Regions from separate parts of the Intestinimonas sp. MSJ-38 genome, predicted to be linked through region 2. Evidence: predicted binding sites of a transcription regulator. Region 2 holds the regulator's gene; the other holds the start of a gene.
What was found. Region 2 encodes HrcA, which represses chaperone genes, less so after heat shock. Its sites were predicted from a motif close to TGTTAGCACTCNNNNNNNNNGAGTGCTAACA; they were not measured.
Positions count from the first base shown of each region.

Region 1 (6,746 bases), on a different contig from region 2:
AGGACGGTGCAGTGGTGTTTTCCGAAAACTTCGTCCTGCGAGCAAACCTCCGCCTTGTTGCAGATTTTCTCGCCGCTGTGCCAGAATATAAATTTTTCGGAAACTTATTATGAATAATTCGATGGTTTCAGTATAGCACAGCTCCACTGTGATTTCCATATCCTTTCCAGTAAAACCTCCATAAAGAAGCTTCCTTTCCTTCCCATTTGATAAGGCAAAAAGATCCCGGGCAAACCGTAAACGGTCTGTCCGGGATCTCCGTACATACAAATTTTATTCAGCCTATGCCGCTGACCGATTAGTACATATCCATGCCGCCAGCAGCGGGAGCCGCAGGAGCGGGCTCCTTCTTCTCGGCCACGATGGCTTCGGTGGTCAGCACCAGAGCGGCCACGGAAGCAGCGTTCTGGAGAGCAGAGCGGTTGACCTTGGTGGGATCCACGATACCAGCCTTGATCATGTCGCAATAGACCTCGTTGTAAGCGTCGAAGCCATAGCCCACACGCTTGGCATTCTTCACCTTCTCAATGACAACGGAGCCGTCCACGCCAGCGTTGACAGCGATCTGCTTCATGGGCTCTTCCAGAGTCTTCATGACGATGCGCACGCCGGTCTTCTCGTCTCCTTCCACCTTGGTGACCAGCTTGGCCACAGCGGGGATGGCGTTGACATAAGCAGTGCCGCCGCCGGCTACGATGCCTTCTTCCACAGCGGCGCGAGTGGCGTTGAGGGCGTCCTCGATGCGCAGCTTCTTTTCCTTCATTTCGGTCTCGGTAGCAGCGCCCACCTTGATGATGGCAACACCGCCGGCCAGCTTGGCCAGGCGCTCCTGGAGCTTCTCACGGTCGAAGTCGGAGGTGGTGTTCTCCAGCTCGTTGCGGATCATGTCCACACGAGCCTTGATGGCTTCGGCATCGCCCAGGCCGCCCACGATGATGGTGTTCTCCTTGGTGACCCGCACAGTGGCGGCATGGCCCAGCTGATCCAGGGTGGTATCCTTCAGATCCAGACCCAGCTCGCCGGAGATCACTTCGCCGCCGGTGAGGGTAGCGATATCCTTCAGCATTTCCTTTCTTCTGTCGCCGAAGCCAGGAGCCTTGACGGCCACGCAGCTGAAGGTGCCGCGCAGTTTGTTCAGGATCAGGGTGGACAGGGCCTCGCCCTCCACATCCTCAGCGATGATCAGCAGCTTGCGGCCGGCCTGAACCACCTGCTCCAGCAGAGGCAGCAGCTCCTGGATGTTGCTGATCTTCTTGTCGGTGATGAGCAGATAGGCATCGTCCAGCACCGCTTCCATCTTCTCGGTGTCGGTGGCCATGTAGGGGGTGATGTAGCCCCGGTCAAACTGCATGCCTTCCACAACTTCGCTGTAAGTCTCAGCTGTCTTGGACTCTTCCACGGTGATAACGCCGTCGGCGGTGACCTTCTCCATGGCCTCAGCGATCAGCTTGCCGATAGACTCATCCCCGGAGGAAACAGAGGCAACGCGGGCGATGTCCTCGGTGCCGCTGACAGCCTGGGAGTTGAGGCGGATGGCTTCGATGGCGGTATCCACAGCCTTCTGGATGCCCTTCTTCACAACCACAGGGTTGGCGCCTGCGGTCACATTCTTCATGCCCTCACGGACAAAAGCCTGAGCCAGCAGGGTGGCGGTGGTGGTGCCGTCGCCGGCCACATCGTTGGTCTTTGTGGCAACTTCCTTCACCAGCTGAGCGCCCTGGTTCTCGAAGATGTCGTCCAGCTCCACTTCACGGGCGATGGTCACGCCGTCATTGGTGATCTGGGGTGTGCCGTACTTCCGGTCCAGCACCACATTGCGGCCCTTGGGGCCCATGGTCACTTTCACTGTATTGGCCAGCTGATTGATGCCCCGCTCCAGGGCCCGTCTGGCGTCTTCACCATAAAGGATTTCTTTGGACATGATGGTTTTCCTCCTCTATTACTCAACAATGGCGAGAATATCGTTTTCCTTGACAATGATGTACTCACTGCCTTCGATCTTCACTTCGGTGCCGGAGAACTTGCTGGTGATGACTTTATCGCCCACCTTCACCTGCATCTTGCTGTCCTTGACGCCAGGGCCGACAGCGATGACCTCGGCCACCTGGGGCTTCTCCTTGGCGGAGCCGGTCAGGATGATGCCGCTCTTTGTTGTTTCTTCCGCTTCTACCATTTTAATGACCACACGGTCAGCCAGCGGTTGCAGTTTCATATGGGATGACCTCCTCAATGATAATCCATTCAGAAATGGTTTAGCACTCATTACACCGGAGTGCTAACACAAGTATTATAATATGCCACCTGCGGGAGTTTTTCAAGCCCCCATTTTAAAATTTTTTGTGAATGGATGGATGTGGAAGGAAAAAATGCCATCTTGTCTTCCTTCCCTTTCCATGATAAGATGCTCTGCGGAACTCTTTGCAAAAGAAAAACGCCGGTTGGGGGAATGGAGAACCATGAATATTTTCATTGCCATCATGCTGATTCTGGCACTTCTGGGTTTGCTGGACAAAATGGCGGGGGGAAAAATGGGGTTGGGAGCCGAAATCGACCACGGCCTTGCCGCCATGGGCAATCTGGCTTTGTCCCTGGTGGGCATCTATGCCCTAGGCATCACCGCCGTACAGCACAGTGCCGGAGCCATTGCCCATCTGGAAAAACTGCTGCCCTTTGACCCTTCTCTGCTCATCGGCAGCCTGCTGGCTCCCGACCTGGGCGGCTATTCCATCGCCAAGCAGATGGCAGCCACCCCGGCCCTGGGTCTGTTTTCCGGTCTGATCGTGGCCTCCAGCCTGGGCTGCACCATCAGCTTTGTGCTGCCCATCGCCATGTCGGCCATCAAAAAGGAAGACACCCCCGCTATGATGCGGGGCATTGTGCTGGGCATCGTCACGCTGCCCACCGGAGTGGTGCTGGGCGGCCTGCTTCTCCGTCTGCCCCTGCTGACTCTGCTGCGGAACACCGCCCCCATCCTGCTCATCTGCCTGCTTCTGTGCCTGGCCCTGTCCCGTTTTCCCCAAGGCACCACCAAGGCCCTGCTCTGCATCGGCCGCGGCGTGCAGATCCTCAGCTTCACCCTGTTTGCCTTAGTGATGGCCGGGCTGTTCATCCCCGCCTGGCAGGTGGCTTCCCTGGATCTGGTGAACGAAGCACTGGCAGTGGTCATCAAGGTCACCGTCGTCATCTGCGGGGCCATGGCGCTCTCCCATCTGGCCCTCACCCGTTTCAGCCCGCCCATGCACTGGCTGGCCCGGAAGATGCGCATCAACGAACCGGCCGTGGTTGGACTGCTGCTGTGCCTGGCCACCAGTGTTTCCATGCTGCCCCTCTTTGACCGGATGGACAAGCGGGGCAAGGCGGTAAACGCCGCCTTCTCGGTAAGCGGCGCCTTTGTATTTGGCGGACAGCTGGCCTTTGTCTCCAGCCTGGAGCCCTCCCGGGTGGTGGCCATTTATATGATCTCCAAACTGGTGGGCGGCCTGTGCGCCATCGTTGCCGCTCTTCTCACCACCCCCGCCGAAGTGGAAGAATAATGCCTTCCTCTCCCCCTTTCCGCAAGATGGATTTTTCCACAAAGCAGTGCTATACTGTTTCTGTCACCGGAAGGGAATGAATGGATATGTGCGGTGGTATCATCTCCCAAAAGATTGCATAAACCCATGTAAATAGACAAAACACAGAACAATATTTACATGGGAGGACCAAAACATGAAAGAGAACAAATACGATAACGAGATCTTTTTCCAGAAATACAGCCAGATGCTCCGCTCTCAAAAGGGCTTGCAGGGTGCAGGGGAATGGTCAGAACTTGAAAAAATTCTCCCGGATTTCTGTGGAAAAACCGTTCTGGACCTGGGATGCGGCTACGGCTGGCACTGCAAATACGCCGCTGATCACAAGGCCGCATCAGTGCTGGGTACCGACATCTCTCACAGGATGCTCCAAAAGGCCCAGGAGATCAACTCCGCGCCTCAGATCCAGTACCAGTGTGCGGCCATGGAAGATTTGCAGTTTCCCCCTGAGACCTTTGACATCGTCCTCAGCTCCCTGGCTTTCCACTATGTCAAAGACTTCAGGCCATTGGCAGAAAACATTGCCCGTTGGCTGAAAAAAGGCGGTCAGCTGGTCTTTTCCGTAGAGCATCCGGTTTTCACTTCTTCCGGCCCTCAGGACTGGTACTATGATGAGAAGGGGGAAATTCTCCACTTCCCTGTGGATAACTATTACTATCAAGGCCCCCGCAAGGCCGTCTTTTTGGGAGAGCCGGTTGTCAAATACCACCGGACTTTGACCACCTATCTGAACACCTTACTTCAAAATGGACTTACCTTGCAGCATATCATCGAACCTCAACCGCCTGCTGAAATGATGGACATCCCGGGCATGAAGGATGAAATGCGCCGCCCTATGATGCTGCTTGTGTCCGCCATCAAAGACTGATTCTTATCTTTGCATACAAAATCCCGGAACCATCAGGTTCCGGGATTTTGTTATCTTTTTTAATCCACAAACAGTTCCGGTGTTTTGGGCTCCTGGAAATTGGCCTCCAGCCACATCTTAGCCTTATCCAATCCCTCGTCCTCAAAGAACTTGGCGCCCACCGGGCAGTTCTTCACACAGGCAAAGCAGGCCAGACAGCCCTCACCCACCACTTTGGGGTCCTGGGAATCGATAATCCCCATGGGACAAAGGGAGGCACACAAACCACAGCCTGTGCAGCTGTCCTTGGTCTTGGGATGGCGGGAAGCACCGGCGCCCCGCTCTTTGTAGGGATGGTTCCCCGGCACTTTCACCAGGGTTTTGTTCCCTTTCTGCCATTTCTCTGCCGCCTTTTCTCCCAGCTGCCGGGCCAGAGCCAGGTCGCTTTCATCGGGACGGCCTCCGGCCAGGGCGCTGGTGTAGGTGTGCTCTGCCACAAAGGCGCCTGCGGCAATGGGTACAAAGCCCTGCTTCTCCAGCCGCTCCACCCCTTCCAGCAGAGCGTCCTCATAGGCCCGGTTGCCGTAAACCGCCAGAACCACCGCCGGGGTGTTCTCCCCCGCCAGATGGGTCATGGTCTCCTCCAACAGAGCGGGCATCCGGCCGCCATACACCGGACAGGCCAGCACCAGTAAGTCCTCCGGACCGAAATGGTATTGGGCCGCCCGATCATCGGGGCGATTGAGGGACAGCTCACCCACAGCACAACCGGCGGAAAGGGCGATCTGCTTGCCCACTTCCATGGCGGCCTTCCGGCTGCCGCCGGTGGGGCTGAAGCTCATCACATGAACATTTCCCATTGTTCTTCCTGCTTTCTCTATTGATCCTGTTTTTCCACCCGTACCCCTTGGGGCACGATAAACTTCATCCCTTGGCGCAATACTGCCTGCAAACGAGGGGTATAGGCGATCTCTCCGTCCAGATTGACGCACAGATCCTTCCCATCCCGGCGGCGGATCTCTATTTCATGGGCGGGAACTCTTTTGATATACTGGGGATATTGATACCCCAGACCCTTTTTATAGGCCCCTACCACCTTGGCCGCCGTCATACGGCCCACTTTGCTCACCAGAAGCACATCCAGCTGCCCATCCTGAGGGTCCGCATCGGGCACAGGACAGAAGCCTCCTCCATACCACCGGCCATTGGCGGCGAAGATCATGGAATAGTCTCCATCGTAGCTCTTGCCATCGATGATGACCCGATAGCCTTCTCCCAGGCCCCGGACAATGTTTTCCGCCGCCGAGAACACATAGGGCCACTGTCCCCGGCACAGGGGCAGACGCTTGTATTTCCGCATTCCGGCCGCCACCCGGGCGTCGATGCCCACCGACAGCACATTCACTGCACCGCCGCAGTTGGTCTCCACATAATCCACCGGCAGTTCTTCCCCTTTTGTCAGCTCCGGCAGGTGGGAAAACCGGTTCATCTGCCGGCCAAACACCTTGATGAAGTCGTTGCCGGTACCGGCGGGAAAATGACCCACCGCCACATTCCACATCCCAAAGGCCCCCCGGGCCGCTTCGTTCAGGGTACCATCGCCGCCGCAGGCGTAAAACCGCAGATGTTGTCCGCCTCCTTGCAGGCAGGCCTTCCGCACCAGTTCCACCCCGTGGCCCGGGTGCTCGGTGACCAGGATCTCATATTCCAGATTCTGCTCCAGGGCGGCTTTCCGGCACACCCCGGCCAGTTCGGCCTGACGGCCCCGGCTTCCCGCCGCTGGATTGATCAAAAAGATATGTTTCATCTTCTCTTTTCCCGCCCCTCTTCCACAGCCTGTTTATAATACATAAACAGCTGGCATTTGAGCATTCCGTTGTAAAGCTTCCGCCGCTTGTCCGCCTTGGCCCCAAAATAGGTCTCGAACTCCGGATCGGAAGTGATGATATACTTTTTCAGTCCCGGCGTCTGGTGCAGCACCCGGCCCAGCCCGTCATAAAGAGCCCGGGCTTCCTCCTGGGTGGACAGCCGCTGGCCATAGGGGGGATTGGTGAGCAGCACCCCTTTCCGGCCGGTATAGGGCAGGCCCAGGGCATCGGCCCTGCGAATGGTGATCAGATCTTCCACTCCGGCCCGTCGGGCATTCTCCCGGGCCAGTTCCACCGCTTCCCCCGAAATATCGCTGGCGGTGATGGGCAGTTTCTCCCGCACTTCTTCCCCCAAGGCCCGCTGACGCTCTTCCTCCCAGCAAGCGTTATCCTCAAAGAGCCAGTCTTCCCCTTCAAAGCTCCGGCGTGCTCCCGGGGCAATACGGCAGCACACCATGG
Region 1 covers NZ_JAHLPO010000004.1:167,923-174,668, reverse strand. Annotated here, with positions in the region: gene groL (chaperonin GroEL) at 299-1,921, opposite strand; gene groES (co-chaperone GroES) at 1,940-2,212, opposite strand; gene eutH (ethanolamine utilization protein EutH) at 2,457-3,533, shown strand; gene KQI26_RS04365 (bifunctional 2-polyprenyl-6-hydroxyphenol methylase/3-demethylubiquinol 3-O-methyltransferase UbiG) at 3,709-4,440, shown strand; gene KQI26_RS04360 (4Fe-4S dicluster domain-containing protein) at 4,500-5,279, opposite strand; gene KQI26_RS04355 (diacylglycerol kinase family protein) at 5,297-6,226, opposite strand; gene KQI26_RS04350 (class I SAM-dependent RNA methyltransferase) at 6,223-6,746, opposite strand, start outside.
Region 1: the regulator HrcA is predicted to act here: its motif matches at 2,251-2,281, upstream of groES (co-chaperone GroES).

Region 2 (6,746 bases):
CACCACCGGCTGCTGCTCTTTGAGACGGAGCAGATAGTCCCGGAAGGCATCTTCCCATTCCATCCGGTAGGGAAGGCGCGTCAGCCCCCGCTGGGAGTTGGGGGTATACACATTCACCAGGAAAAACTCCGGAAACCGGCAGGTGATGACCCGGCCCTCGGTGTCATGCTCCGGCAGCCCCAGGCCGTAAGTTACATCCAGGGGTTCTTCTTTGGTAAAGACCGCCGTGCCGGAATAGCCCTTCTTTTCGGCGCTGTTCCAATATTGAAAATAGCCGGGGGTGTCCACTTCTGCCTGTTCTTTCTGCATCTTGGTCTCCTGGATGCAGAAGATATCGGCCTTGCTTTCCTTAAAATAGTCCAAAAATCCTTTTCCCAAGCAGGCCCGCAGGCCGTTGACATTCCATGAGATCAGGCGCATAGGCTTTTTCTCCTTTCCCGGCGGCAAAGCCGCTCCTCTCGGTTTTCTTATTATAGCACAGGAACGAGAAGGATTTTCTGGAATTCAAAGAATGTTCACAGAAATATTTGGACAAAATTTTTATGAGTGAGCAAAAGAAAAGCCCGGCAAAATTTTGCCGGGCTGGAATATTCTTTTTAATAGGCCAGAATCAAGCCCCGGTCTCCTGCATAGAAGGAGGCCAGGCCCCGCATTTCCAGCACGCTGATCTTGGCAAACTGATACCGGCGCTGGCAGGCCTTGCTCAGCATTTCGGCGTCTTCCGGGTTGTTGCACTGGCTGATCACCAGATGCCGTCCCATGGTCTCGCCCCGTTCGCCCACCATCTCCACCATCCGGTTGAGGGCCTGGGTCATGCCCCGCACCTTCTGATAGACCTTGATGTTGCCGTCGCCGTCCTCGCCGCAAAGAGGATGGATGTTGAGCATGGTGGCCATCATCCCCACCACCCGGTTCATCCGCCCGGCGCTGACCAGGGTCTCCAGCGAACCGATGAGGAAATAGAGGGTGTGGCCCTTGCGGAATTCCTCGATCTTTTCCACGATCTCCTCAAAAGGCAGGCCCTCCCGGCACAATTCGGCCAGCTTGAACACCATCAGGGCCATGCCGGAAGAAGCGCTTTTGGAATCCACCACATGGATCTTCACATCGGGATTTTCCGCCCGGGCCATGTCGGCTGCCATGCAGGCGGTGGAATAGGAAGCGCTGAGCCGGGAGGAAATGGTGACCACGAAGATCTCTTCGGCGCCCTGCATCTCCTTGAGATAGGCAGCCGGGGAGGGACAGGAAGAGCTCCACTGACCCTTGATCTCCCGGGGTTTTTCCACGAAATACCGGGCCGGGGTGGGGTCCAGATCCAGATAAGACAAACCGCCGGGGCCGTTGATGGACATGGGGACCACTCCATATTCAAAAGCGGTCTCCCCAGCGAAAAAGGCCTGGGTCACATCGGAAGAACTGTCGGAGATGATTTTGTATTTCATGGGAAACGCCTCCTGCAAAAAAGGATTGATAAAATTCCGCTTGTTTGTTATTTGAGTATACACGAATCTAGTTATAAATACAAGATGTCCCGGATGCTCTGTGAAAAAATTTAAAATCCTCCCCTCATTTGAAACGAATTTGTGAACTTGATTTTCAGTCCTTGACATTTTGAAAGTTTGTGATAGGATTGAATTAGCACTCGAGGATGAAGAGTGCTAACACACCGTAAGGCAATCAGAAAAGGCGGTGTTTTGGATGGACCTGTCGGAGCGCAAGAGGAAGATCCTCAAAGCGATCATTGAAAACTATATCGAAACCGCAGAGCCGGTGGGCAGCAAGCTGCTGGCCGCCGAGGCCAAGGGCTCGGTTTCGTCGGCCACCATCCGCAACGAGATGAGCGAGCTGGAGGAAATGGGCTACATCGAAAAGCCCCACACCTCCGCCGGGCGGGTGCCCTCTCCTCTGGGCTACCGGCTGTATGTGGATGAGCTGATGAACCGCTGCCGCACCACAGCCCGGGAAATCGAGCAAATGCGAAGTGCGCTGGAAAGCAAGATCCAGGAGCTGGACGACACCATGGAAGAGGCTTCGGCCATTCTTTCTGAGCTCACCGGCCAACCCACCGTTTCCCTTTCTTCCCGCCACAATCGCCGCCAGGTCAAGCGCCTGGAGCTCATCCCCATCGCCGAAAGCGACTACGCTTTGGTGGCGGTGACAGTGCCCCCGGCGGTGAACAATAAGGTGGTGCATCTTTCCCAGGCGTTGGAGCCGGAGGAGATCGACGCCTTCTGCCGGGCCGCAAACCTGGTTTTAGCAAAAGAGGGCGGTTCTTTGCGGCTGGAGGAGCTGGGGCAGTCGGTGCTGTCTGGTTCCCCCCTTTATCAGCTCATCGCCCAGGCAGCGGAATTTGTATGGCAGATCGAGCAGCCTTCCGATTCCTGTGACATGGTGGTCAAAGGCGTCTCCCGGCTGCTGGGCAATCCGGAATATTACGATGCCCAGAAGGCTCAGCCCTTGCTGGAGCTTTTGGGTGACAAGGAAAAGGTATTCGGCCTGGCCCGGGATTATAAACCCCAGATGCTCAACATCCGCATCGGGCCGGAAAACGGCCAGGGGCCCATGGAGGATGCCAGCTTCGTCTTTACCTCCTACGATCTGGGGGAGGATGTAAGCGGCATCATCGGGGTCATCGGCCCCACCCGCATGGATTACAGCAAAATCGCCTCCCGGCTGCTGCTTCTCAGCCGGACGCTGGGAGGACTGATGCCCATCCGTTTCCCTCTGGAACAGACCGGGCCGGATAAAAAAGACCAATAAACAGCAAACAACGAGCCCATAAGGGCAGATAGGCGGAACAGCATGGACAACATGGAAAAAGAAAAGGAAACACAGCAGACAGAAGCTGAACAGGAAGAGTGCTCCTGTCCGGAATGTCAGCAGGCCCCGGAGGCAGAATGTGCCCAACCCAAAGAGGACTGGAAGGAGCAGTATCAGCAGCTGAACGACAAATATATTAGGGTGCTGGCGGAATATGATAATTACCGCAAGCGTTCCCAGAAGGAGCGGGACAGCGTCTTTTCCGATGCTCAAGCCATGACGGTGGAAAAACTTCTGCCGGTTCTGGACAATCTGGACCGGGCACTGGAACAGAAATGCGCCGACGAAGAATACCAGAAGGGCGTGGAGCTGATCGCCAAACAGTTCAAAGAGGCCTTGGAAAAGATGGGTGTCACCGAGATTGCCGCCCAGGACCAGCCCTTTGATCCCCGCTTCCACGACGCCGTCATGCACATCGAGCAGGAGGGTCTGCCGGAAAACACCGTTTCCCTGGTGATGCGCAAAGGCTACATCATGGGAGAAAAGGTCATCCGCCACGCCATGGTGCAGGTGGCCAATTAAAAAGCCCCTTTTCAATATGTCAAAAAGGCACTGCCTTTTTCATAACAAAGTCAAAATAAACTCATATAGTTTGGAGGAATACACTATGTCTAAAATCATCGGTATCGACCTTGGTACAACCAACTCTTGTGTGTCCGTCATCGAAGGCGGCGAACCCAATGTGATCCCCAACGCCGAAGGCGCCCGGACCACTCCGTCCGTTGTTGCATTTTCCAAAACCGGCGAGCGCATGGTAGGCCAGGTGGCCAAGCGCCAGGCCGTCACCAACCCCGACCGCACCATCATCTCCATCAAGCGTGAGATGGGCTCCGATCACAAAGTCCATATCGACGGCAAGGATTATTCTCCCCAGGAGATTTCCGCTATGATCCTCCAGAAGCTGAAGGCCGACGCCGAAAGCTATCTGGGCTCCCCTGTGACCCAGGCGGTCATCACCGTACCGGCCTACTTCACCGACAGCCAGCGCCAGGCTACAAAGGACGCCGGCAAGATCGCCGGTCTGGAAGTGCTGCGTATCATCAACGAGCCCACCGCTGCGGCCCTGGCCTATGGCGTGGACAAGGAAACCGAGCAGAAGGTCATGGTGTATGACCTGGGCGGCGGCACCTTCGATGTGTCCATCCTGAACATCGGCGACGGCACCGTGGAAGTGCTGGCCACCGCCGGCAACAACCGTCTGGGCGGCGACGACTTCGACCAGCGGATCATCGACTGGATCGTCTCCGAGTTCAAGAAGGAGCAGGGCGTGGACCTGTCCGGCGACCGGATGGCTATGCAGCGCTTGAAGGAAGCTGCCGAAAAGGCCAAGATCGAGCTGAGCGGCATGCTCAATGCCAACATCAACCTGCCCTATATCACCGCCGATGCCACCGGCTCCAAGCATCTGGACATGACCCTGTCCCGGGCCAAGTTCAATGAGCTGACCGCCGATCTGGTGGAAGCCACCACGGGCCCCGTGAAGCAGGCCATGTCCGACGCCGGCCTGAGCGCCAATGATCTGGCTAAGGTGCTGCTGGTGGGCGGCTCCACCCGTATCCCCGCCGTGCAGGATGCCGTCAAGAGCATCACCGGCAAGGACCCCTTCAAGGGCATCAACCCCGATGAATGTGTGGCTATGGGCGCTGCCATCCAGGGCGGCGTGCTGGGCGGCGAGGTCAAGGACCTGCTGCTGCTGGATGTCACCCCCCTGTCCCTGGGCATCGAAACCCTGGGCGGCGTGTGCACCCGGATCATCGAGCGCAACACCACCATTCCTATCACAAAGAAGCAGGTCTTCTCCACCGCCGCCGACGGCCAGACCTCAGTTGAGGTCCATGTGCTCCAGGGCGAACGGGAGATGGCCGCAGACAATAAAACTCTGGGCCGGTTCCATCTGGACGGCATCCCTGCCGCTCCCCGGGGCGTGCCTCAGATCGAAGTGACCTTTGACATCGACGCCAACGGCATCGTCAATGTGTCCGCCAAGGATCTGGGCACCGGCAAGGAGCAGAAGATCACCATCACTTCTTCCACCAACCTGTCCAAGGAAGACATCGACAAGGCTGTGAAGGAAGCCGAGCAGTTTGCCGAGCAGGACAAGAAGCGTCACGAAGAGATCGACATCCGCAACAACGCGGAGAACCTGGTCTATTCCACCGAAAAGAGTCTGAAGGACCTGGGCGACAAGGTGACCGACGAAGAGAAGAAGCCCATCGAAGAGCAGATGGAAAAGGTGAAGGAAGCTCTGAAGGGCGAGAATGTGGAAACCATCAAGCAGGAGACCGAAGAGCTGACCAAGCGGTTCTATTCCATCGCCGAAAAGCTGTATAAGGACGCCGCTCCCCAGGAGGGCCAGCAGGCCGGGGCACAGTCTGATGCAAACAATGCCGACGGCAATGTGTATGACGCCGACTACAAAGTGGTTGACGAGGACGAAAACAACAAATAAGCAAGGGATGATAGCCTGTCGGGCGGCCGCAATGGCGGCCGCCTGACGGTGGTTTTGCCAAAGGAGAAAAAATTCTATGCCCGAAGAGAGAAGAGATCTCTACGAAGTGCTGGGCCTGCAGCGGGGCGCTTCGGAGGATGAGATCAAAAAAGCATACCGCAAGCTGGCAAAAAAATATCACCCGGATTTGAACCCCGGCGACAAGACCGCCGAGGAAAAGATGAAAGAAGTCAACGCCGCCTATGAGATCCTCTCCGACCCGGAGAAAAAGGCCCGGTACGACCAGTTCGGCCATGCCGGGGTAGACCCCTCCTATGGGGCCGGGGCCGGATATGGCGGCCAGTACACAGGGTTTGAAGATTTTGACCTGGGAAGCATTTTTGACAGCTTTTTCGGCGGCTCTCAGCAGGCCCGCCGCACCGGTCCCCGCCGTGGGGAAAACATCCAGGTCAGCCTGAATCTGAGCTTTGAGGAAGCGGCCTTCGGCTGCGAAAAGAAGATCACCTTGAACCGTGTGGAAAAGTGTCCTGACTGCAACGGCTCGGGAGCCAAGCCGGGCACTTCTGCCGAGACCTGCCCCGACTGCCACGGCACCGGCCAGGTCAAGACCACCCAGCGCACGGTGTTCGGCGTCTTTTCTTCCTCCAGCCCCTGTCCCCGCTGCCGGGGCACAGGCAAGATCATCAAGGAGCCCTGCGGCACCTGTCATGGGGCGGGTACTGTGCGGAAAAGCCGCACCCTCACCGTCAAGATCCCGGCGGGCATCGACCATGGCCAGACCATCTCCATGCGTGGGGAAGGGCATATGGGCCAGAACGGCGGCCCGGCGGGGGATGTATACATCACCGTCAGCGTCAAGCCCCATCCGCTGTTCAAGCGCCGTGGGCAGGATGTGATGATCGAAATGCCGGTGACCTTTGTCCAGGCCACTCTGGGCGCCGAGCTGATCGTGCCCACCATTGACGGCAAGATCTCTTACAATATGCCGGAAGGCACCCAGCCGGACACCATTTTCCGCTTGAAGGGGAAGGGCATTCCCAATGTGAATGGCCGGGGCCGGGGCGATCAGTTTGTCAAAGTGAAGATCGAGATCCCCCACAACCTGACCAGCGAGCAAAAGGACATTCTGCGCCGCTTCGACGACAGCGCCGAGGAGGCCCAATACAAGGAGAAAAAAGGCTTCTTCGAAAAAATGAAAGACCTGTTCAAATAACCGGGTAAACAAAGGGCCTGGGACGGAATCCGTCCCAGGCCCTTTTGTTGTTGCGTGGTTTATCAACATTACCATAAAATGGCTACTGTCTAATTCAGATTATCTACAGCATATTGTGCCTCTTCTGCGGTAAACTTCTCTCCATATTCCGAAACCAACTGATCATAAATCGCATCAGGGGACATACTCATCATATCTTGATAGTCCTTTGCTTTGGCCAAAGCATTAGCATTCCAGTCTGCAACAAGATTTTCCATTGCATAT
Region 2 covers NZ_JAHLPO010000001.1:207,266-214,011, forward strand. Annotated here, with positions in the region: gene KQI26_RS01015 (exodeoxyribonuclease III) at 1-420, opposite strand, end outside; gene KQI26_RS01020 (DegV family protein) at 597-1,442, opposite strand; gene hrcA (heat-inducible transcriptional repressor HrcA) at 1,699-2,760, shown strand; gene KQI26_RS01030 (nucleotide exchange factor GrpE) at 2,803-3,342, shown strand; gene dnaK (molecular chaperone DnaK) at 3,428-5,269, shown strand; gene dnaJ (molecular chaperone DnaJ) at 5,346-6,482, shown strand; gene KQI26_RS15480 (Ltp family lipoprotein) at 6,572-6,746, opposite strand, start outside.